Regions from separate parts of the Aeribacillus sp. FSL K6-2848 genome, predicted to be linked through region 1. Evidence: a T-box and tRNA genes for the amino acid it is inferred to sense, from the RefSeq annotation. Region 1 holds a T-box; the other holds one or more tRNA genes.

The links. The T-box of region 1 lies ahead of ileS (isoleucine--tRNA ligase). A T-box ahead of a tRNA ligase gene usually reads a tRNA of that ligase, here a tRNA-Ile.
Region 2: it encodes a tRNA-Ile, which carries the amino acid that the T-box ahead of ileS (isoleucine--tRNA ligase) is inferred to sense. The anticodon was not compared.

What each region holds. Positions count from the first base shown of each region.
Region 1 is NZ_JBBOQQ010000001.1:2,627,488-2,639,429, forward strand. Features, by position in the region: gene NSS70_RS12580 (solute carrier family 23 protein) at 1-647, opposite strand, end outside; gene pyrR (bifunctional pyr operon transcriptional regulator/uracil phosphoribosyltransferase PyrR) at 793-1,338, opposite strand; gene NSS70_RS12590 (RluA family pseudouridine synthase) at 1,502-2,416, opposite strand; gene lspA (signal peptidase II) at 2,420-2,881, opposite strand; gene NSS70_RS12600 (hypothetical protein) at 2,991-3,281, opposite strand; gene ileS (isoleucine--tRNA ligase) at 3,582-6,356, opposite strand; T-box leader at 6,409-6,633, opposite strand; gene NSS70_RS12610 (DivIVA domain-containing protein) at 6,685-7,194, opposite strand; gene NSS70_RS12615 (YlmH family RNA-binding protein) at 7,290-8,066, opposite strand; gene NSS70_RS12620 (YggT family protein) at 8,145-8,408, opposite strand; gene NSS70_RS12625 (cell division protein SepF) at 8,418-8,879, opposite strand; gene NSS70_RS12630 (YggS family pyridoxal phosphate-dependent enzyme) at 8,902-9,573, opposite strand; gene pgeF (peptidoglycan editing factor PgeF) at 9,577-10,404, opposite strand; gene NSS70_RS12640 (YlmC/YmxH family sporulation protein) at 10,487-10,738, opposite strand; gene sigG (RNA polymerase sporulation sigma factor SigG) at 10,834-11,610, opposite strand; gene sigE (RNA polymerase sporulation sigma factor SigE) at 11,742-11,942, opposite strand, start outside.
Region 2 is NZ_JBBOQQ010000001.1:2,932,343-2,944,284, forward strand. Features, by position in the region: gene pstB (phosphate ABC transporter ATP-binding protein PstB) at 1-187, opposite strand, end outside; gene pstA (phosphate ABC transporter permease PstA) at 254-1,132, opposite strand; gene pstC (phosphate ABC transporter permease subunit PstC) at 1,134-2,078, opposite strand; gene NSS70_RS14175 (PstS family phosphate ABC transporter substrate-binding protein) at 2,149-3,135, opposite strand; gene NSS70_RS14180 (MFS transporter) at 3,297-4,577, opposite strand; gene sodA (superoxide dismutase SodA) at 4,984-5,592, opposite strand; tRNA gene NSS70_RS14190 (tRNA-Ile) at 5,731-5,804, opposite strand; gene NSS70_RS14195 (DUF456 domain-containing protein) at 5,861-6,343, opposite strand; gene NSS70_RS14200 (Na/Pi cotransporter family protein) at 6,400-8,031, opposite strand; gene NSS70_RS14205 (DUF1189 domain-containing protein) at 8,393-9,175, shown strand; gene NSS70_RS14210 (methyl-accepting chemotaxis protein) at 9,226-10,923, opposite strand; gene NSS70_RS14215 (MFS transporter) at 11,001-11,942, opposite strand, start outside.

The DNA of each region.
Region 1 (11,942 bases):
GGGAGCTGAAACCATTTGGCTTCCGCCACTTTTTGAAAGTCGACAATGCCGATTATAAGCGAGTATACATATCCGCCGAAAATTCCGATTAATACAGGGATTAGGTTAAAAAATCCTTTAAAAAATGCCATTGTTATAATGGTGATCAGAAGCGTAACAAGACCTGCTGAAAAGTGAAGCAAGCTGTAATGTCCTTTAGGATCGTTCATGGCCATACTCACAGCTGTTGATGCAAGGCCAAGTCCGATTACCATAATTACTGGACCGACGACAACAGTTGGAAGTAATTTCATAATCCATTTATATCCTGTCTGTTTGATGATAAGTGCGACAACTCCGTAAACTAAACCTGCCAAAAAGCTGCCGATCATCGCCGCTCCTACACCGCCGGCAGCTTTAGCCGCAATTAACGGTGTGATGAAGGCAAAGGAGGAGCCGACATATGCCGGCACTTTTCCTTTTGTGATCAAAATAAATGCGAGTGTGCCGAGACCGCTGGAAATCAAGGCAACAGAAGGATCAATTTTGACTAAAAACGGTACGAGAATCGTTGCTCCAAACATGGCAAATAAATGTTGGAAGCTTAGGGCGAGCCATGTGATAAAATCAGGTTTATCATGAACATCTAGTATAATATTTTGTTTCATGTTTTTTTCCTCCTTATGGAATTTGCATAAAAAAACCTCTTTGGCCGATGAGGCACAAAGAGGTTTTTGCCAAAGTGCATACAAATAGCGTATACACCTTTCGGACCCCTTTGCAGCCTCACGGGACTGCTATTAAAAGGGACATCTATTCATTTTCATAAATGGATACTTTTTCTTTTTCATCTACTTCCAAAAGCTGTACAACAATTTTTTCTGATTTTGAAGTAGGTATGTTTTTTCCGACATAATCCGCTCGGATCGGTAGTTCGCGATGGCCGCGGTCAACAAGTACAGCGAGCTGGATTTGCGCTGGCCTGCCGTAGTCAACAATGGCATCCATCGCTGCCCGTACTGTTCTTCCCGTGTAAAGGACATCGTCCACTAAAATGACTTTTCGATTGTTAATATCGATCGGGATATCTGAACCTTTAACGAGCGGTTCGCCGCTTTCTGTTTTTTGTGTTAAATCATCCCGGTAAAAGGTAATGTCAAGGTTGCCGACAGGTATCTCTTTTCCTTCAATGTCCTCTATTCTTTTTGCAAGACGTTTGGCAAGATAAATTCCCCTTGTCTTGATTCCGACCAAAACACAATTGTCTATCCCTTTATTGTGTTCGATAATTTCGTGGGCTATTCTAGTTAGCGCCCTTCTGATCGCCTGCTCATCTAACACAACCGCTTTTTCCGGCATGCTCATCACCTCAAATTTCGGTTAAAAAAACCTCTCATCCTGAGGATGAGAGGTTTTGTGCATAGCTCACCTATTGCCATACGATTCCTTCTCAGCCTCACGGGACTGCAGTTAAAGGATGCTGTTTTGTCTAAACGTATTATGACAGAGCAGCTCGTAATTGTCAACGATCATTTCGTAACATTTGCAAAATCTTTTCGAATTCTTCCGGAAGCGGTGCTTCAAACTTCAAAAACTCTTTTGTTCTTGGATGCTCAAAACCGAGTACGCCTGCATGAAGTGCCTGTCCACGAATTGGAAGTGTTTTTTTCGGTCCATATTTTGGATCGCCAGCTAGCGGAAAACCGATATATTTCATATGCACGCGGATTTGATGCGTTCTCCCGGTTTCCAGCCTGCATTCTATATATGTAAAATCCGAAAATCGTTCCAGCACATGAAAATGGGTGACAGCTTCTTTACTGTTTGTTTTTGTCACCGTCATTTTTTGCCGATCCTTTGGATCCCTTCCGATCGGAGCATCAATTGTGGCATGGTCGTGCGGAATTACCCCGTGTACAATCGCCTTATATCTCCTTTCAACTCTCTTTTCCATTAATTGATTTGCTAATGATTCATGAGCGTAGTCATTTTTGGCGACCATTAATAAACCTGAAGTGTCTTTATCAATCCGGTGAACAATTCCCGGGCGAAGGACTCCGTTAATGCCGGACAAATCTTTGCAATGATATAAAAGACCGTTCACAAGCGTTCCTGAAGTGTGTCCCGGCGCTGGATGAACGACCATCCCGCGCGGTTTATTGACAACGATGACATCTTCATCCTCATAGTATATATCAAGCTCCATCGGCTCAGGCTTGACATCCAGCTCTTCCGGTTCTGGAACAGATACAGTGATAACATCACCCGTTTGGCACTTGTAATTGGCCTTCACCGATTTTTCATTTACTGAAACAATCCCGTCCTTGATCCAATTTTGGACCGACGTTCTTGACCAATTCTCATTTTTATTGGACAAAAATTTATCTATTCGTTCATGTTCCTCTTTTTCCGTCACAACAAAAGTAAATTGCTCCATTTTCTACTCCTTTTGCTTCTTTTCTTCAAAAAACAAAAAATATATGAAAAGTAAAATAACACCAATTGTTAAAGACGAATCGGCAATATTAAAAATTGGAAAATTATAGCCGAAAATATATGTATGAATAAAGTCCACCACCTCTTTACGGTAAAGGCGGTCAATAAAATTCCCAATCGCTCCGCCGAGCATTAAGCTGAGAGCAACCCCCAGCATTGCATTTTGTTTCGCATATTTTTGCATATAATAAATAATCGCTACGACAACAATAATGGTAATAATATAAAAGAACACCATCTGGTTCTGTAATATTCCCCAAGCCGCTCCTTTATTGCGGTGAGACGTTATGTATAAAAATCCGTTGATAATTTCAATGCTTTCGCCAATTTCCATATTTTTTACGATCAGCCATTTTGTCCATTGGTCGAGAGCGATGACAAATAATGCAATCAAATATTTAAGCACACTGTGTTCCCCCACTCACTGGCAAGTTTCCATCAAATTTTAGCACATTTTTTGACAAACAGTAAAGAAGGGGAACAAGCAAAAAAGTGAAGCTTGTTCACTTCACTTCTTAATGATATTCTAGTGTTTTTTTTAAATATGATTTCATATTGAGAAAATCATGAATCGTTCTGGCTGTCGGAATTTGTGCCAATTGTTCGAGCGGCAATTTTTGCAATGTTTCTTCACATATGCCATAAAGTCCATATTCCATTTTTTCCAATGCAAGCTCAACATCGTTGAGCTCATTTTTTACATCCCGGATAAAAATCGGGTCATCCAATTGACTTTTGGCGAGCCGCGCATTGAGTTCGTCCTTCATTAACGTTAATTCGTCTTTGATTTGATCGAGCGGATTCATTATTAAAACCCCCTCGTCTGTTTTGTATTTATATTGTAACCGCCGTACTGCCTCCTATCACATTCAAGTTTTTCCACACACGTAAATAGCGGCTTGGAAATGATTCACACTTTAAAAGCTAAAAGCTGAATTCTTCTTTCAATTTTGAGCAAAGTATTCATTTTTGAAAAAGCATCCGAGAAAACTTTTCCAATTGACTATGACGGATTTCAATGAAAGATCGTTCTTTTTATGACACTTCTTTATGAGGAAGCATTGCTAAATGAAAAAACTCCCTGTTTGCACAGGGAGCTGATAAAACTATGCTAGATGGCTGTAGTGATCTTTCACAATGCTTGCACATCTTTTGCACAATGTCGGATGGTCTTGATCAGTGCCTATATCTGTTGAAACAACCCAACATCTTTCACAAGTCTCACCATCCGCTTGCTTCACAATTATTTTGATGCTATCAAATGTTTGCGCTTCTTCCGGAGCATCTTTGTAATCACCGGCAATTTCTAACTGGGAAACAATAAACAGCTGTTTTAAGTCCTCTTGTATTGAATTGAACAATTCTTTTATTTCTTCGTTCGGATAAAGGATGAGAGCAGCATTTAACGATTTGCCGATCACTTTTTCATTTCGGGCAATTTCCAGGGCCTTTAATACATCATCGCGAACTGACATAAACTGATCCCATTTCGCTTCAATCTCTTTGCTGCCTTCAATCTCTACAGCTTCCGGCATATCGACAAGCTGTACGCTCTTTTCTTCAACTGATTCAATATGTCCCCATACTTCTTCTGTTGTATGCGGCAAAATCGGTGTCATCAGCTTTACAAGAGCAAGAAGCGCTTCATATAAAACCGTTTGGATAGAACGTCGATTATGGCTGTCAGCAGCCTCAATATACAGAATGTCTTTTGCAAAATCAAGATAAAATGAGCTTAGCTCAATCGTACAGAAATTGTGAACGTCATGATAGATGGATGCAAAATCATATTCTTCATATGCTTTTCGCACTTTGGCAATTAGTTTATTCAGTTTAATGAGAATATAGCGATCCACTTCTCTTAATTTTTCTACAGAAACACGATGCTGATTTGGATCAAAATCAAACAAATTTCCTAACAAGAAACGGTACGTGTTGCGAATTTTCCGATATACTTCAGATACTTGTTTTAAGATTGCATCAGAGACGCGAACGTCCGATTGATAATCAACTGATGCTACCCATAGACGAAGAATATCTGCTCCAAACTGTTCCGTCACTTTGGCAGGAACAACAACATTTCCTAGCGATTTGCTCATTTTCCGTCCTTCGCCGTCCAGCGCAAATCCATGGCTTAAAACGCCTTTATATGGAGCTTTTCCGGTGACAGCAACTGCTGTAGACAGCGATGAATTAAACCAGCCGCGATATTGGTCAGAGCCTTCTAAATAAAGATCAGCAGGACGCTGCAAATCTTCCCGTTCAACTAAAACTGCTTGATGAGAAGAGCCTGAATCGAACCAAACGTCCATAATGTCTGTTTCTTTTGTAAAAATGCCGTTCGGGCTTGAAGGGTGTGTAAATCCTTCTGGAAGCAGGTCTTTTGCTTCGCGTTCAAACCAAACATTCGAGCCGTGCTCGCGGAACAGTTTTGCCACATGTTCAATCGTTTCATCTGTTATGATCGGCTCCCCATTTTCACCATAAAACACTGGAATTGGCACGCCCCATGCCCGCTGACGGGAAATACACCAATCGCTTCGATCGCGGATCATGTTATGAATGCGAATTTCTCCCCAATTAGGGATCCATTTCGTTTCTTTAATTGCTTGCAGCAATTCGTCTCGAAAATCTTTAATGGACGCAAACCATTGCGCTGTTGCTCTGAAAATCGTTGGTTTCTTTGTCCGCCAGTCATGTGGATAGGAGTGTGTAATAAATGAAAGCTTTAGCAATGCCCCTACTTCTTCTAATTTTTCCGTTATTTTTTTATTTGCGTCATCATAAAACAATCCTTCGAACCCTGGAGCTTCTTCTGTCATGTACCCTCTTTCGTCGACAGGACATAATACGCCTAGGTTATATTTTTGTCCGACGACAAAATCGTCTTCCCCATGGCCTGGCGCTGTATGGACGCATCCTGTACCAGCGTCGGTCGTTACATGTTCGCCAAGGATCACTAATGAATCGCGGTCATAGAACGGGTGTTTCGCAACCACATATTCCAGCTCTTTGCCTTTAAACGATTTCACTACTTCATATTCTGTCCAGTCCAGCTCTTTTGCCACTTCTTCGAGCAGGGCAGATGCGATCACAAACTTGTCAGCTCCAACCTTCACTACAGAATATTCCAAATCAGGATGAACAGCAATTCCTAAGTTTGCAGGGATAGTCCACGGAGTAGTCGTCCAAATGACGATTTTTTCTCCATCTGTTAATATATTTTTTCCGTCCTTTATTTCAAATGCAACATAAATAGAAGGCGAGCGTTTGTCATAATATTCAATTTCCGCCTCTGCCAAGGCAGATTCGCTCGATGGAGACCAATAAACCGGCTTCAAGCCTTTATAAATATATCCCTTTTTTGCCATTTCTCCAAAGACGCGAATTTGCTGGGCTTCATATTCTGGTTTCAAGGTGACATATGGATTTTTCCAGTCGCCTCGAATTCCAAGGCGTTTAAATTGCACGCGCTGGCGCTCAATTTGCTCCCATGCATATTGCTCGCAATGTTTTCGAAATTGCGCGACATCCATCTCTTTTCGATTGATTTTTTGTTTCTTCAAAAGTGCTGTTTCAATTGGCAGACCGTGCGTATCCCATCCTGGAACATACGGTGCGCAATATCCGCTCATGGATTTATAACGGACAATAATGTCTTTTAAAATTTTGTTTAAGGCATGCCCCATATGAATATCCCCGTTTGCGAACGGAGGACCATCATGTAATATGAAAAGAGGCCGTCCTTTCGTGCGCTCCTGCACTTTTTCATAAATATCCATCTCTTCCCATTTTTTCTGGATCTCAGGTTCTTTTTTCGGAAGGTTTCCTCTCATTGGAAAGTCTGTTTTCGGCATTCGTAGCGTCTCTTTATAATCCATTCCCATTCCTCCACATAATATTTGTTCACTAAAATAAAAAAACTCCTCATCCCTAAGGGACGAGGAGGAATCTCGCGGTACCACCCTTTTAGATGCGCACAAATCATGCACATCCACTCATAAACATAACGGACTTGGCCGCCACAGCCTACTAGCATGTTTCAGCTATGGACTCAAGGGTGATGTTCATCCTTTCGCCTTTACCCGGGCTTCCACCGTCCCCGGTTCGCTGTCATAAAGGGCTTGAAAGGACTACTGTCCCTCTCATTGTTTTGTCATATTCCGTTTTATTTTCGTATTATATGAAATCACGAACAAAAAAGTCAAGTTATACTTTCGGTTCTTCCGCTTCTTCTCCTAAGATTGGCTCGACATTGTATTCCATTAAGTGATCCCAATCATCATTTTTTAGCAGATCAAGCTGTGCTTCGATGAGCATTTGAAAACGGGTGCGGAATACTTTTGACTGCTTTTTCATCTCTTCGATTTCCATTGCAATTTTATGCGATTTAGCAAGTGCTTCATTGATGATTCTGTCAGCATTTTTTTCCGCTTCTTTAATGATCAGCTTCGCTTCCTTTTGAGCGTTTCTTTTCACATCTTCCGCAGCTTCCTGCGCAACTAAAATCGATTTATTTAACGTTTCTTCTATATTTGTAAAGTGATTCAGCTTCTCGGTTAATTCCTTCACCTTTAATTCCAATTCTTTCTTTTCGCGGATGACCATTTCATAATCTTTAATCACTTGATCTAAAAACTCATTTACTTCATCTTCATCATAGCCGCGAAAGCCTTTTGTAAATTCCTTGTTATGAATATCCAGCGGGGTTAAAGGCACAAATTCCACCTCCATATGTATGTTTTTCGCAAAACACTAATCCAATTATAAACGATTTTTCGACAGAATGGGCAAAAATCTTTCCATTTGTAATATTATTTTTGTATTCCGATCTTAATGCGCCACTTATCTTTTCTTGTTTTCCCTTCAATTGCCAAAACTTTGCTTCTTCCGAATCCTCGGACAGATAACACATCATCTTCCGCAATTTCAAAATGAGCATCCTCAACAATTTTCCAATTGACTTTGACAAGACTATTTTCAATAAGCGATTTTATTTTTTGCCGAGATTGGTGATAAACATTTGCTAGAACAGCATCGAGCCGAAGCGAAGAAACGGTGATCAAAGAAATATCCATTTCTTCTTCATGAGAAAACACATCTTCGAATGGAATCTGTTTCAAACGAACGGAAATCTTTCCAATTTTATTCCAGTTCAGCTGCAGAAAATTGGCAATTTCTTGCGCAACCATGACTTGCACCGTTTCATCATGAATGATAATGTCGCCGAACTTGCTCCGTTTTAAGCCGAGCGACATAAGCGATCCAAGCACTTCGCGATGTGATAATGTTACGAATTTTTTCGGGAACATGATTTCAAATGCGAACATTGAAAAATCATCTAATGTCGGTTGAATATAGTCAGGGTAAAAAAAAGCCCGCTTTCTTTCAGCATTTTTATAGCCTCCGAAAAATTGCACGTGAACATCCGGATTTTCACCGATCAATGTCTTAATGATTTTCTGTTCCCGCGGATCTAAAAAATCGGTCAATTTTGGCCGATATTGCTCAGTCACAATTTGTTTCCATCCAAAGACTTTGTCAATGAACTCCCTTTCTTCTTTGCGAAAATGCTGATAAACACTCTCCATAAGAGACAACTCCAATTATGATATGAAAAGAGCCGATTGGCATACAAAACAATTCGAATGTCAATCGGCGAATGAATTTTATGAAATCATACTAAAAAGAGCATACAGCCCATAATCTGCAAAATGCAGGGCAATCAATGCAACAATAGGAGATACATCAATCATCCCTAATGGAGGAATGATTCTTCTAAACGGTTCTAAATAAGGCTCACATATAGCCGCTAAAAATTGTCCAATGGACGTTTCCCTTGCATTCGGAAACCAAGACATCAAAATATAAATGATAATCGCATAGGAATAAATATCGAGCAAAAAACTTAATATGTTATATATTGTCCCCATCAATCATTTCTACCACCTTTTATTTTCATCATCTGCCATGAAATCGGAAATGGAGCCGGCGACATCTACGTTATCTGGGGTACATAAAAATATGTTTGTTCCAACACGCTGGATGTCTCCGCCAATCGCATAAACAGTGCCGCTTAAAAAATCAACAATTCTTTTTGCCTGATCATGCCCGATCCGCTGCAAATTGACAATGCATGAACGGCGGTTTTTCAGATGATCAGCAATTTCTTGCGCCTCTGAATACGTTCTTGGCTCACATAATATTACTTTAGTGGATTTTTGGGCGCTTTGCAAACTTACAACATTTTGTTTTCCGAAAGCGGCATTTTTTTCAACGCTGCTGTTGTGATTGAACATAATCGGTTCATGTTGGTGTTTCTCTTCCGGAGCTTCCATATCTTCAATCTCATAATCTTCATCATCGATAGCAAAAAAGCTTTTAAATTTATTCTTTAAGCTCATCTGATTTACCTCCAGTTTCGTTTTATGTACCTACTAGCGAGGAGCCGATGCGAAGATAAGTAGCCCCTTCTTCAACCGCGATTTTGTAGTCGTTGGACATCCCCATTGATAGCTCTGTACATGGTGCATTCGCTATATTTAGTGCTTTCACTTGTTCCTGCAGTTGCTTTAAACTTCGGAAGCATCTTCTGATTTCATCTTCATCTTCTGTAAATGGAGCCATTGTCATTAATCCGACAACTTCGATATGGCGATACTCCTTCAACTGTTGAATAAAATCAATGCATTGTTCAGGAGCCACGCCATGCTTTGACTGTTCGCCAGATGTATTTACTTGCACAAAGCATTTGATCGTTCGATCTGCTCTTTTTTCAATTTCGTTTGCTAGCGATATTCTATCCAACGAATGAATATAATCGACCTTGTCTATAATATTTTTCACTTTTCGAGTTTGAAGTGTGCCGATGAAATGCCAGACAGCTTTTGACCCAATGCTGTTATATTTCGATAAAAAACCGTCATCCCTGTTTTCGCCTAAGTGTAAAATGCCTGAATTTATCGCCTCTATAGCCCGTTCTACCGTTACATATTTCGTCACTGCAATAATTTGGATATCATCTATTTTTCGATTTGATTTTTTGCATGCTTGTTCGATTTCCTGTTGGATTCGTGCTAAATTTTCTTTCACTGACAAGGCTTAGTATCCCTCCTTCAAACCGATAAATCCCATCATTCGTCCTGTTTTCCCTTGATCTCTTCGATGGGAAAAAAACAAATCTTGATCGCAGCTTGTACAATATGAGGTCAATAGGATTTGATGTTCCGGCACTCCTTTTTTCATTAACAATCTTTTGTTGATTTCTGCAAGATGAATAGAATAAAGGCCGTTCTCAAGCTGTTTATAAAATGTCGTCTCATTGTCAAAAAGAGGTTTGATCGCATCGATCACATCGTCATTGACGACATAACAGCATTCGCCGATTGAAGGACCTATGGCTGCAAATATATTTTGAGCTTGCACACCTTCGTGCAAAACCCAACTGTCGATCATTTCACCTGCTATATTTTTCGCAGTCCCTCTCCAGCCCGCATGTGCGATGCCAATCAGTGAGTCTTTTGGAGAAAAAAAGAAAATCGGAACACAATCAGCAAAAAAAAGGGAAAGTAATATATTTTTTTCCGATGTGTATAGGCCGTCCGTTTGAGTGATGCATTGACGATATGTAAAAACCCCTGATCCTTTATGTTTATTTACTACCTTGACAATTTGTTTGTCATGGACTTGATCGGCACATACCCAGTTCGGTAGATCAAAACGAATTTTGTCCCCAATGATTTTTCGATTTTTGATCACCGTTTCCTTTTCATCATTCACATGAAGACCTAAATTTAATGAAGCAAAACCATTCTTGGAAAATCCTCCTTTTCTCGTCGTAAAACCTGCTGTAATCTGAGAATGAAGCTTCGCCCAAGCAGGTATGGAGAAAAAAGATTCATCTGTTAATTGAAACGGTTCATGTTTCATTGTACCATTCCTCTTCGACAATTCTCTTATTTTTATTTTAACATATCTTTAAGCCAACATTTAACCAAAATTCGTGCGATTCTTATTCTGTTTCAACATTTTTCGAAACTCTTACTAAAATAACATCTTTTCCGATTTTTACGATGTTCCTCCAAGGAATGACAATTTCTTCCCCTTTTCCAAAAAAACCTAAAACCTTCCCTTGACTAGTGATCATGATCGCTTGAATTTTACCAGTTTTTAAGTCGATGTCAACGTCTTCAATGCTTCCTAATTTTTTTCCGTCATGGACATTCACAACATCTTTTATTTGCAAATCGGAAATATGGATCATGCCGGCTTCTCCCCTCAAGTATTTTTACAATCAGTATATGAGTTTTTTTTTGAATGATGATAAAGGGCCACATTCAAAAGAATGTGGCCCAATGATTATTGAATATTTTTGGTCATTTGTTTAATGGCAGCTTTTTCAAGCCGAGAAACTTGAGCTTGGGAAATGCCGATTTCTTCTGCTACCTCCATTTGTGTTTTGCCTTGAAAAAACCTTTTTTTCAATATCAGCTTCTCCCGATCATTCAATCGTCTGATCCCCTCTTTTAGAACAATTTCTTCAATCCACTTGGAATCGCGGTTTCGCTCGTCGCTTAACTGATCCATGACAAAGATCGGATCACCGCCGTCGTTATAAATCGGTTCAAATAATGAAACTGGATCTTGAATGGCGTCTAAAGCAAAAACGATTTCTTCATGCGGCACATTCAGCTCTTTAGCAATTTCTTCTGCCTTCGGCTCACGTGACGTTTCGCTCATGAGTTTTTCACGCACCTGCAAAGCTTTATAGGCAATATCACGCAATGATCTTGAAACACGTATCGGATTGTTGTCTCGCAAATATCGACGAATTTCACCGATGATCATCGGTACAGCATAAGTAGAAAATTTTACGTTTTGGCTCAGATCAAAATTATCTATAGATTTCATCAACCCAATACATCCTACTTGAAAAAGATCATCGACAAACTCGCCTCTGTTATTAAATCTTTGGATGACGCTTAAAACGAGTCGCAAATTTCCGTTGACAAGCTTTTCTCTGGCTGATAAATCACCGCTTTGCATTTGTTTAAATAATTCTCGCATTTCTTCATTTTTTAAAACAGGAAGCTTCGAAGTATCAACACCGCAAATTTCAACTTTATTTCTTGTCATTTCGTTTCCCCCTTACAGGAGTTCTTGCTGTCTTAAGTTAAGTATCTCCCTGAAGGGGAAAAATATGCACAAGCTTTTCAGAGTGGACACGCTGTTGATTTTTCGCTATACATGCGACTAGCAAGCAAAAATTACACCATTTTATTAAATTCTTTTCGAAGACGCTTAAGAATTCTTTTTTCCAATCTTGATATGTAAGATTGAGAAATCCCGAGCATGTCAGCCACATCTTTTTGCGTTTTTTCTTCTCCGCCATGCAATCCAAACCTAAGCTCCATTATTTGTTTTTCTCGTTCATTTAATTGCTGCAGCGCCCGCATTAATAGCTTTCG
Region 2 (11,942 bases), 300 kb from region 1:
TCGACTTTCCGCACCCAGAAGGACCGATGATTGCAGTTACTTCATTTTCATAAATGTCTAAATCAATGTTTTTTAGAGCTTGATCATCACCGTACCATAAATTTAAGCCGTTCGTTTTATAGACAATTTTCTTTTCATTCTTGTCTTCGCTATTTTGTTCATAAACAATTTCTTGTTCTTTTTTCAGTTCAGTTTTTTTCAATTCAGTAATTGCCAAAATAAAAACCTCCTTCATCCTTTTAGGAAAACCCATTTAATAACGCTTTTGAAATTTGTTTCGAATCAACACCGCAACCGAATTCATTACTATTAAGAAAATAAACAACACAATGATTCCGGCAGCTGCTACATTTTGAAATTCTGCTTGAGGTCGCGACGCCCAATTGTAAATTTGAATCGGCATAACCGTATAGGAGCTTAATAAATTCTCTGGTAAATAGTTAACAAATACAAATGCACCCGCCACAAGAAGAGGGGCTGTTTCTCCAATAGCTCGTGAAAAAGCTAAAATGCTTCCGGTAAGAATTCCAGGAATTGCAGCTGGAAGAACAATTCGATAAATTGTTTGCCATTTCGTTGCTCCCATTCCATAAGAAGCTTCACGTAACTCTTTCGGAACCGAACGGATCGCTTCTTGTGCCGCCACGACAATAACTGGCAATATTAATAAACTCATCGTTAAACCGCCTGCCAAAATGCTTCTGCCTAAATCCATTCCCCGAACAAATACTGTAAGCCCCAACAAACCAAAAACAATAGATGGGACACCCGCCAAATTCGAAATATTCGCCTGAATAAAATTTGTAAGTTTATTTTTTTTCGCATATTCCTCTAAATAGATAGCTGTTCCTACACCAAGCAGGAGGGAAATTGGAATGACCACTCCCATAACCCAAATTGAGCCGACCAGGGCTGCTTTTATTCCTGATGCAGAAGCTCTTCTTGAGGCAAAATTTTGGAAAAACTCCGGTGTTACATAACTAATTCCTTGAGTGAATATTCGGTATAACAGAATAGCAAGGACTACTAAAGCGAAGATGGTAGATACAAAAAACAGTGTTTGAAAAAAACGATTTTTCATGGCCCTTTTGCCCATCATTTTTCGAACAACCGTTTGATCAATGTACTTCATGTTAATATTCCTCCCTGAATCGGCGCGAGATAAATTGAGCTAATAAATTCATCAGCATTGTAAAGACAAAAAGCGTGGCCCCGACAGCATAAATGCTGTAATAGATTGTTGTTCCGTATCCCGCATCGCCCGTGCTGACTTGAACGATATAAGCCGTCATCGTTTGAATAGATTCAGTTGGATCAAACGTTAATTTTGGAGTGGCTCCTCCAGCCAATGTGACAATCATTGTTTCGCCAATCGCACGGGAAATTCCTAGTACGAACGAGGCAACGACTCCCGATGTGGCAGCAGGAAGTACTACTTTTAAAGCCACCTCAAATTTTGTCGCACCTAAAGCAAGTGCGCCTTCTCGAATGGAATTCGGAACAGAGCTCATCGCATCTTCTGAAAGGGAAGCAATCATCGGAATAATCATAATTCCAACAACAATGCCCGGGCTTAATGCATTGAAAAAGCCAATATCAGGGATCAATTTTTGCAAGAGAGGAGTAACAAACGTCAGAGCAAAAAAACCATATACAATAGTTGGAATTCCTGCCAAAACCTCTAAAATCGGTTTGATAATCCTTCTTGTCCGATCTGACGCATACTCACTCAAAAAAATAGCAGATGCAAGACCGACTGGAAGCGCAACAATCATGGCAATAACCGTTACTAAAAGCGTGCCAGAAACAAGAGCCATGATTCCATATGAGGCATCATCTTTTAAAAACGGATACCATTCTTTTTCAGTGATAAATTCAAAAAAAGAAACTCGTGAAAAAAACATGATTGTTTCTGTAGCAAGAGTAGCAATGATTCCGATAGTTGTTAAGATGGAAATAGCTGCTGCAACAAATAAAACGGCTGGGACCATTTTTTCCATAAAATCGCGCGTGGATTTTTTTGTTTTTTTCTCTTTGATCATTTCCCGAACCGATTTTCCTGCAGATAAAGCCATCATGAAAACCCCTTTCATGCCCATAGGAAGATGAGAAGCAAGGATGCTTCTCATCCAACCAGTCTATTTATTTTTATTTTAAACCTTCAAGCGTTTTTAACTGTTCATCATATTGCTCTTGCGGAAGTTTTACATAGCCAACTTCCTCTGCCAATTGCCCAGCGTTTTCCAAGGCAAACTTCACGTATTCATACACTTGCGGCTTTTCTTTTAATGATTTGTTGTTCACATAAAAGAATAACGGACGGGAAAGCGGTTCATAAGTTCCTTTTTCAATCGTTTCATTTGTCGGCTCGACTGCTTCCCCTTTAGAGTTTACAATCGGTACAACTTTCAACTGGTCTTTATTTTCTAAATAGTATGCATAGCCGAAATAACCTATTGCATTTTTATCGTTAGCGACTCCTTTTACAAGTACGTTATCGTCTTCGGACAATGTCGCATCTTTTACAATCGGCTCACCGCCTAAAACAACTTCATCAAAATAATCATACGTACCGGAATCTGTACCAGGCGAGAAGTATTTAATTTTTTCATCCGGCCACTCAGGGTTGATGTCAGACCATTTTTTCGGCTCGCCTTTCCAAATTTTTGCTAAATCTTCGATCGTAAGTTTATCGACCCAGTCATTTTCTTTGTTTACAACAACGGATAAACCGTCAAAAGCAATTTTGAATTCTGTATATTCAATACCATTTTCTTCAGCAACTTTTTTCTCTTCGTCTTTAATTGGGCGAGATGCGTTAGAAATATCAGTTTCACCAGCTGTAAATTTTTCAAAGCCTCCGCCTGTTCCTGAAATTCCAATTGGAGCTTTTACATCAGGATGTTCTGCAGCAAATTCTTCAGAAACAGCTTCCATTATCGGACCAACAGTTGATGATCCATCAATAGCGATTTCACCTTCTAATTTTTGCTCGCTTGATCCGCTTTCTGAAGATGATTGCTGTCCGGAGTTTGAACCATTTGTGTTTGCATCATCCGAATTACCGCAGGCTGCTGTAAAAGCTAATACAGAACTGATCATAATGGATGACGCCAAAAATTTAAAATTTTTCATTCGGTTACTTCCCCCTATTATTTCGTGATCTCATCTTACGTATATAAGATTAACTTTCAAGTATTAAACAAGTTTTAATAGAATGTAAAGCTTTTGTAAAGCTTGTTTTTTGTGTGTATAAAGAACAGCTGATGCTGCGTAAACGGCATTCCGCATTTATTTTATCCCTTCTCTCCATCCGCTAGATTTGGCCTGTGTATGCGCTTTTCTTGTTTTAACGGGCGGTTGCTTTCTTTCAGCCTAATTTGTTTAACAAACAGATATATGAACGCATGGCCTGAACCTATTAAGAGCAATAAAAAAGGAATGGTTTTTGTTTCATTTGTCAAAGCAACTGTAAAAATAAAAAAGAGGATCGATAGGATTCTTCCTGCATTTAAAAAAATTTCTCGAACAACAATATATTCGATCCTTGCTTGCGCAATATTCCACCCTTTTCCAATCACATCATACGTGATCGAAGAGTACGGAACAAGCAAAATTGGATAGGCAATTCCGATTGCAATAGCATATATTAACAATCTTTCATAGGAAATTTGAAATAAAATGAGAAACAAGGAAAAGTATAGCATAAGCCCGCCGGCTAGAATAGCTTTTTTCCTCATTTTTTTCGTGATCCACCGAGAAGCCACAATATAAGTGAAAAAGGCTACGAAAGAATTTAGAAAACTAAATGTACCTAAAGCCATCTCACTTTTGGTCACGATGTATACAAACACATTAATGAAAAATGTAAATGTTCCTTCACGCAATCCTTGAAACACATGAGCGTTTGTAATTAATCTCCAATTTTTGTTTCTTTTTCTTTCTTGAATGATTTTCAATAAAATGTAATCTCCGTGAGCTTTTCTAGACGTAAAAAAGAAGCTCAACATGACAGCAACAGTAAATAACATTAACGAAACTGCAAAAATCACTTTATACCCAATAGTATTTGTAAGTCTTGAAATAATCAGACCGGCTAACATCGGTCCAACCATCCCTGAAAGGGAAGTTAATATCCCAAGAAAGCCATTAAAAAAGTCCCGTGTTTCCGGTTCAGTAATTTCAAATGTCAACACATTAAAGGCTAGCCAATAAAAACCGTAGCCGATGCCAATGATTGCACCTAACAAATACATGTAGTTGACAGCTTGATCTTTTAAAACTAAAACGGTTAGAAAAAATGCGGCTAAAAAGGACACTCCTAGGCGAAGTACAACGACTCGATCAATTTTTTTGGATACTTTCCCAGCAATAATGAAAGCAAGCGGCTGAAAAATGACAATAAATAAATTGTATAATCCTAAATCAATCAATTCCCCTGACTGTTTCCATAAATAAACATTTACGAACGTATTCGAAAGTGCAATGCTTAATGAATAAAAACCGCCGATCATCAACAGCAGCATGAAATCATGGTCTGTTTTTCTTGATCCAATCCATTTTTTGACGTTTATCATATAAAACTCCCCTTTACTTGCTACTACTATTTTTCCTAGCTAAAGGGGAGTTATGTATAAAGAAAGGTGTTTTCGTTACCTTTCAGTGATCAGACTCAAAAAAAATGCACAGAAACCGCTGAAACGCGAATTATGTCAGTCATTTCCAAAAAATAGTAGAGTAGAAAACTGATTTCAAGGGGCTGTCCAGAAAGTCAAATCCGTTTGTGTCGTCCCATAGGCTTGACCAGTTTGGATTTTTCTGTGTTGATTTCAAGGTCTAGTTTCTCCACCAGTTGCCTGTCAGCTACCGAGCGTCCTGGCATTTACTCGAGTTGGATTTGCACCAACTAGCAGATAACAGCTTAGCTGGGCGCGCCAAATAAAAAAAGGCTGAGATTCGAATATCTCAGCCTCTTATAACAGTTTATTTTGCAGCGCTGTAGCGTTTTGCCACTTCGTCCCAATTCACAACATTCCAAAACGCTGCAATATATTCAGGACGACGGTTTTGGTATTTTAAGTAATAAGCATGCTCCCAAACATCAAGACCTAAAATTGGAGTTTTCCCTTCCATAAGAGGATTGTCTTGGTTTGGAGTGCTTGTAATTTCAAGCTCGCCGTTGTTTACAACCAACCATGCCCAGCCGGAGCCAAAACGACCAGCAGCAGCTTTAGCAAATTCTTCTTTAAAAGCTTCAAAACTTCCAAATTTTTTGTTAATTGCTTCTGCTAATTCTCCAGTTGGCTCGCCGCCTCCATTCGGTGAGAGGATGGTCCAGAACAAGCTGTGATTTGCATGCCCTCCGCCATTATTTCGAACAGCTGTACGAACAGATTCAGGAACAGCGTCTAAATTAGAGATTAAGTCTTCTACACTTTTAGATAAAAGTTCAGTTTGACCTTCCAAAGCAGCGTTCAAGTTCGTCACATATGTGTTATGATGTTTTGTGTGGTGAATCGTCATTGTTTCTTTGTCAATATGAGGTTCCAATGCATCATAGTCGTATGGCAATTTAGGTAATTCATAAGCCATAATGAATCTCCTCCTTAATGATTAATATGTACTAAATGCTTTCTTCCTTGAAGCTTTCATATTCAGATTACCAAACTTATTAAAATGATGCAATTAATGTGCAATTAAAAAAGCGGTTACATTATTCGACTAATTTTATGGACCCTGCAGGATTCGAACCTGCGACCGGACGGTTATGAGCCGTCTGCTCTAACCAGCTGAGCTAAGGGTCCTTTTTCAAACACATAAGTAAATTATCACTAAATAGCTATTGAAGTCAATGGCTAATTTAGAATATTGTATAAAGAAAATGAATGATCATCAACAGCTGAATCAGCCCTTTTGCTACTGTGCTCGCCAACAACCCCAATAAAGAACCGACTCCAACCTTTACAGCCTCGCTAAATGTTTTGCGGTGTACGAGAAGCTCTGCCGCAACAGCCCCTAAAAAAGGTCCTAAAATAATGCCAACAAACGGGATGATAAATGGCCCGGCAATTAAACCAATCGTACTTCCCCATCCGGCTGCTTTACTTCCACCAAACCGTTTAACTCCTACCATATTTGCCAAATAATCCGATAGGAATAAAAGAATGATGAACATACTTTCAACAACCCAAAATGAAATGGTTAACTGGCTGAAGCTAAAACAAATCCCATAGATAAAAAAGGCTGCTACAATCAATAACGCTGACGGTAAAATGGGGAAAAGCAGCCCGACAAAAGATAAGATAAAAAGAGCAATGATCAAAATCCAAATGATTACATCCATTTGCTTATCCTCCTAGAAATTAGAAATCAATGAACAATTTAATCCACTTGAAACGATTATTGACGGTATCCTAAAACAGCTTCCGCAATATTCACCGAGTGGTCGCCAATTCGTTCTAAGTTGCTGATAATATCTACATATACTATTCCGCCTTGTCCGGTACAAATCCCTTCATTAATGCGGATAATATGTTTTTTGCGTAAAGTGCGTTCCATTCTATCGATTTTTTCTTCAGATTTCAATACTTTTTTTGCTAATACAACATCGTTATCATCTAAAGCGTCGATCGCATCCTTCACATTTTGCAAGGTAATTTCAAACATTTCCAATAAATCTTCCAATGCCTGCTCAGTAATGGTGACTTTATTATTATTTTTATAATCAATAAGCTCCACTATATTTTCAAAATGGTCGCCGATTCGTTCAATATCTCGAACAGTATCCATTAAAATGGAATGTCGGCGTGAATCATTTTGCGACATATCTTTTCCAGAAATCAATACGAGATAATCTGTTATTTTCCTATCTAAATTATTGATCGCCTCTTCAAGCTGCATCGCCATTTGTGCGTGCTTCTGCTGATTTGTCATCAAAAATTGTCTCGTTTCCTCTAACCCTAATGATGCATATTGACCCATCCGAAGCACTTCTTCCTTCGCTTGCCCTAAAGCAATGGTTGGTGACTGTTCAATAAAAATTGGATCCAAATGCTTCGCTTTATACTCTATCGCTAAATCTTCACCAGGTATAACTTTTGTGACAAGCAGTGCAAGTGCACCGATGAACGGCGCTTGAACGATCGTATTGACAACATTAAATATTCCATGAGCAAAGGCAATGGTCATTTCAGGATTTAAATACAAATGGGCTTGTAATGATTCGATAAAATATTTGAAAATTGGTAAAATAATTAGAAAAATTGCCGTTCCGATTAAATTAAACATTACATGCGTCAAAGCAGCCCGTTTGGCAGCAATCGATGCTCCAATTGATGCCAAAACTGCTGTGATGGTTGTTCCAATATTATCACCGAATAATAAAGGCAGCGCAGCGTTGAGATCAATTAACCCTTGTGAAAACATCATTTGCAAAATCCCAATCGTCGCACTTGAACTTTGAACGATGATTGTAAAAACGGTTCCAATTACAACGCCAAGCAGCGGATTTGCACTTATGCTGACAGTCAAGTCATGAAAAATTTCTAATGATCTTAACGGCTTCATGCCGTCTCCCATCAATTCAAGCCCAAAAAACAAAGCGCCAAATCCAAAGATCACCTGCCCGATGCTGTTTATTTTTTTGTTTTTAGAAAAAAATAAAAGAACAGAACCTATAAATAAAATTGGCAAGGCATAAGCTTCGATATCGAATCCGATAATAAATGCCGTAACAGTCGTTCCGATATTTGCTCCCATGATCACGCCTATTGCTTGCTTTAAGCTCATGAAGCCGGCAGAAACGAGACCAACCGTTAAAACAGTTGTACCGCTGCTTGATTGAATTAACATTGTCACAAACATCCCAGCAAAAATACCCATAATAGGGTTTGTCGTAAACTTATCCAAAATATCTCGTAATTTATCTCCGGAGAATTTTTGCATACCTTCTCCCATACTTTTAATCGCAAATAAAAAAATTCCAATCCCGCCAAGAAATTCAAATAATATTTTTTGAACATCTACATCCACTCGTTTCACCTCCTTATTTTTCCAAATATATTAACGGTTGAATCATTTTTGAAAAAGAAACGTTTACATTTCCCATTACCAAATTCCTTCAAATCAAATTTTTTATTTTGCAATCGGTGCAGGCTCCTGCAGCTTCTATCTATAATAATGGACGAAACCGATATGCCCCGCAAATAAAATTAATTTTTAACATGTTCCTCCCACACATGTTACTTTTATATTTTAAATTTAACAAAAAAATTTTACATTTTGTTCACAATTGTTATTCTTATTGCCGAATCGCCTATATAACTTATTTTCATTATTTTTGTTTCATTGGTACAATCAAATAGAAATGTTATAAAAGGAAGTGTTTCGATCAATGAATTTATTTGTCCTCCTTTTTAAAAGCATATACTCTCCAAAAACGATCGCTCTTACTAGATTTCAAAAAATCGGCAAACCCATTCTTTATGGATTTTTATTGGCCTTTCTTGCCGCCCTGCCCAATTGCATATATTTAAACTTAGCTATTGTAAATGCTATAAACGGGCTTGACCAAACGATAAATGAAAAAATCCCTGAATTCACCATTCATAACGGAACTTTAAAATCCGAGGAAAATGCGGTTGTGAAAGCAAAGCATGATCAATATACAATTATTTTTGACCCAAAAGGAACTTTCACAAGGGATGACTTGAAATGGCAGGAAAACGTCATCGGCATCTTATCGAATGAATTTGTTTTCGTTTCCAATGGCACAATGCAGCAGCTCGAGTATAACTTTTTTCAGGAAACAGAGATAACAAAAGAGGATTTGACATCTGCCATCAAACAGCTGTCTGAAGTTGCTCCGATTATCATTCCCGTGATATCTGTCACACTATTTGCGATGTCAGCCACTTCTAAATTTGTGGAAATTACGTTTTTAGCTATTGTCGGGCTGTTGTTTAAAAAGAGGATGGGAAAAAGATTAAATTTTAAACAGCTTTGGACTATTTCAGCCTACAGCGTCACGCTTGCAACCGTGTTTTTTGCCATTATGAACTTTTTTCTCATCGATATATCCTTTGCTCTTTATATAAACTGGTTTGTACATATAACTGTTTTATATCTTGTATTAAAAGAAAGCCCGAGCCCGAAACAACCAATAAAAGCTGCATAAAAAACCCCTTAAGGCAGAATTTCCAACTCTGCCTTAAGGGGTTATTAACACTATGATTTAAACTGAAATTTGTTTGTAGTGGACTTTAGAGATTCGGACAGTTCCATTAAAGTTAGTCCAATAGCATGGGTTTCGCGAATTTGTTCCATCTGTACTTTTGCGACAGATTGCATTTGCTCTGCACTGGCAAACGTTTCTTGAGAGACTGATAAAAAATTTTCAGCAGATTGCTCCATTTTAGGGAGCCAATCATCTAAAGTATGTAAGCTGTGTCTTGTTTCAGACAATATTTCATTCACTTTTCCAATCTCATCTACTAGTTGATCAAATGAAAGCCGCGATTTACCTGCAACTTCTAAATGGTTTTGCACAAGCTCCAAAATTAGCTTAAACTGCTGATAAGCGCTCTGAGAAATATCATCCATCATTTTTACAGACTGTGCTATGTCTTCCGTCGCTTTGGATGACTGTTCAGCCAATTTTCGGACTTCCTCAGCAACGATAGCAAATCCTTTGCCTTCTTCTCCAGCTCTTGCTGCTTCAATTGTTGCATTTAATGACAATAGCTTTGTTTTCTCAGATATTGCATATATCATTTCCACAACCTTTTCAATCGCCGTCGAATGATCTCGAACACTTTGGATCGTTTTAGACATAGTTTTGCATTCTTTTTCAAAGCGATTTAACGATTCGATCATCTGTCTCATATTTTGTTCTCCCGTGTTGGCTGATCGGTTCATGCCCTGTACGCTTGAGAAAAGGCGCTCTATTCTCTCCAGCACAGTTTGAACTGTATTTTTCATGGAATGAAATACTTTTGCGCTTTCTTCAGAGCTTGAAGCTGTTTGCTGCGCACCGTTTTTCACCATTTCAATCGCTTCAACAAGATTCGTATGTAATGTTAATACGTCATCAGAAGAATGTTTAAGCTTCCGGCCTGTCGAAAACAAATTTTCTGTTGTGGTATTAATCCTTTGAATCATCATCCCCAAATAGCCTGCCAATTGCTTAAAGCTTTTGATGAGCGAAAGGATTTCTGGAAGATTTGTATTTATGTTTAAATCAAGCTGAATATCTCCTTCACGCATTTTTCTCATTTTTTCCCTCAAAATCGTCAACGGTTTTGTCATACTTCTGACAGCTAAAAACAATATTCCCATCATAAAAAAGACGCTGATTATTCCAATCCAGATTGTATTGTAAGCTAGTTCATGCACAGGCTTTATAAAACTTTCTGTCGGAACGGCAAGCAAAAAAATTCCTTTCAATTCCTGCATTTCTTTAAAGGCCAACGTATAATCTTGTCCATTGAAAGATTTATGAATAATTCCACTATTTTTTTTCGTTATTTCCTTTACAATTGCAGTTGGGATTTGAGTTTTTGTTTTAACGCTAACCGAAAATGGTGTGGCCTTTTCATTTCGAACGAAAAAAAAGTCAGCATTTAAACCGTCCTGAATCAGCTGGGAGGATTGCCTTTGAACGACTTCTTTATCAAATCTTTCGAAAAAATCATCAGAGCTATTTACATAAGCATACAGAAGATTGCTGGCAGCAATCTCTGTCATATATACTTCCCTTTTTAATCGATCCTCTATCAAATTAAAAGTTGTTTCACTTGCTTTTTGGTAAGCAGTATAACCGACAACAGTTATCGAACTAATAAGAAGTATGAGCGCAAACAAAATCAATCTTACAGATAGAGGTATTCGCTCTCCTATCGACATGTTCTTTCTCTTCTTTTTCACTATTATGATTTCCCCCTTTATAAGCTTAACAGCATTATGACAAAAGATTATTAAGGGAATTTAAAGTTTTTTTATTTTTATTGTAAATTCCTCCACATTTTGCTACATACTATTTTCCAATCATTTTTAAATACGTATAGGAGTAAACATTGAACGAGCGACAACATAAAAAATAAAAGCTTAAACAACAACTGTTCATTGCCAATCCACAAGCTAAAAACAACCGGTCCGAGCGCAACCCCTAAAAAACGCGCCATCCCGTATAAGCTAACTACAATCCCTCTTTCTGCATCATCAACACTTGATATAATCAACGAATTAATAACCGGCAGCACAAAACCTAAGCCGCCAAATGAAATAGTGATAAAAAACAAAAATAGCGAAAACTGTTGAAAAATCAAAAAACTGAAAAATGATAAAAACGTCATGAACATCCCTACCAATAAAAAAAGAAAACGGTTTTTTACATAGTCCAATCGCTTTCCTGTCCAATAAGACGATATAGATAATGCGCCTAACGGAAAAGAGTATACAAATCCTTTAAAGAATCCATCGATATGATATAACTCTTCAATTAAATAGGCTAAGTAATACAGCAGCCCAAAAAGCAAAAACATACTTGTACCGCCATACAGGTAAAGAGATAACAATCGCACTTTTTGCACCTTTAACACATCAGCTATTCTTTGCACATATTCGTGAAGCGATATTTTTTCCTCGCCTGATGGAGAAGTCTTTATAAAAAAAAGAATGAAAAAAAGCAAGAGAGTTCCAATAATAGGGAAAAGAATGAATGGAAAATACCATGCTACAAGGGCTAACAAAGCCCCTAAAATGGGAGCGGCTACTTTTGCAGTTCCGTTGAACACTTCTAAAACGGCAAGAGCTCGATCCCGTTTTTCGTCCGTAAACATGTCTCCTGCTAATGACATGGCTAGAGACGATATTCCTCCTGTGCCAAGCCCTTGCACCAAACGTCCAGCTAACAATGTCCAAAAAGCAATAGATTTGTTGACAAA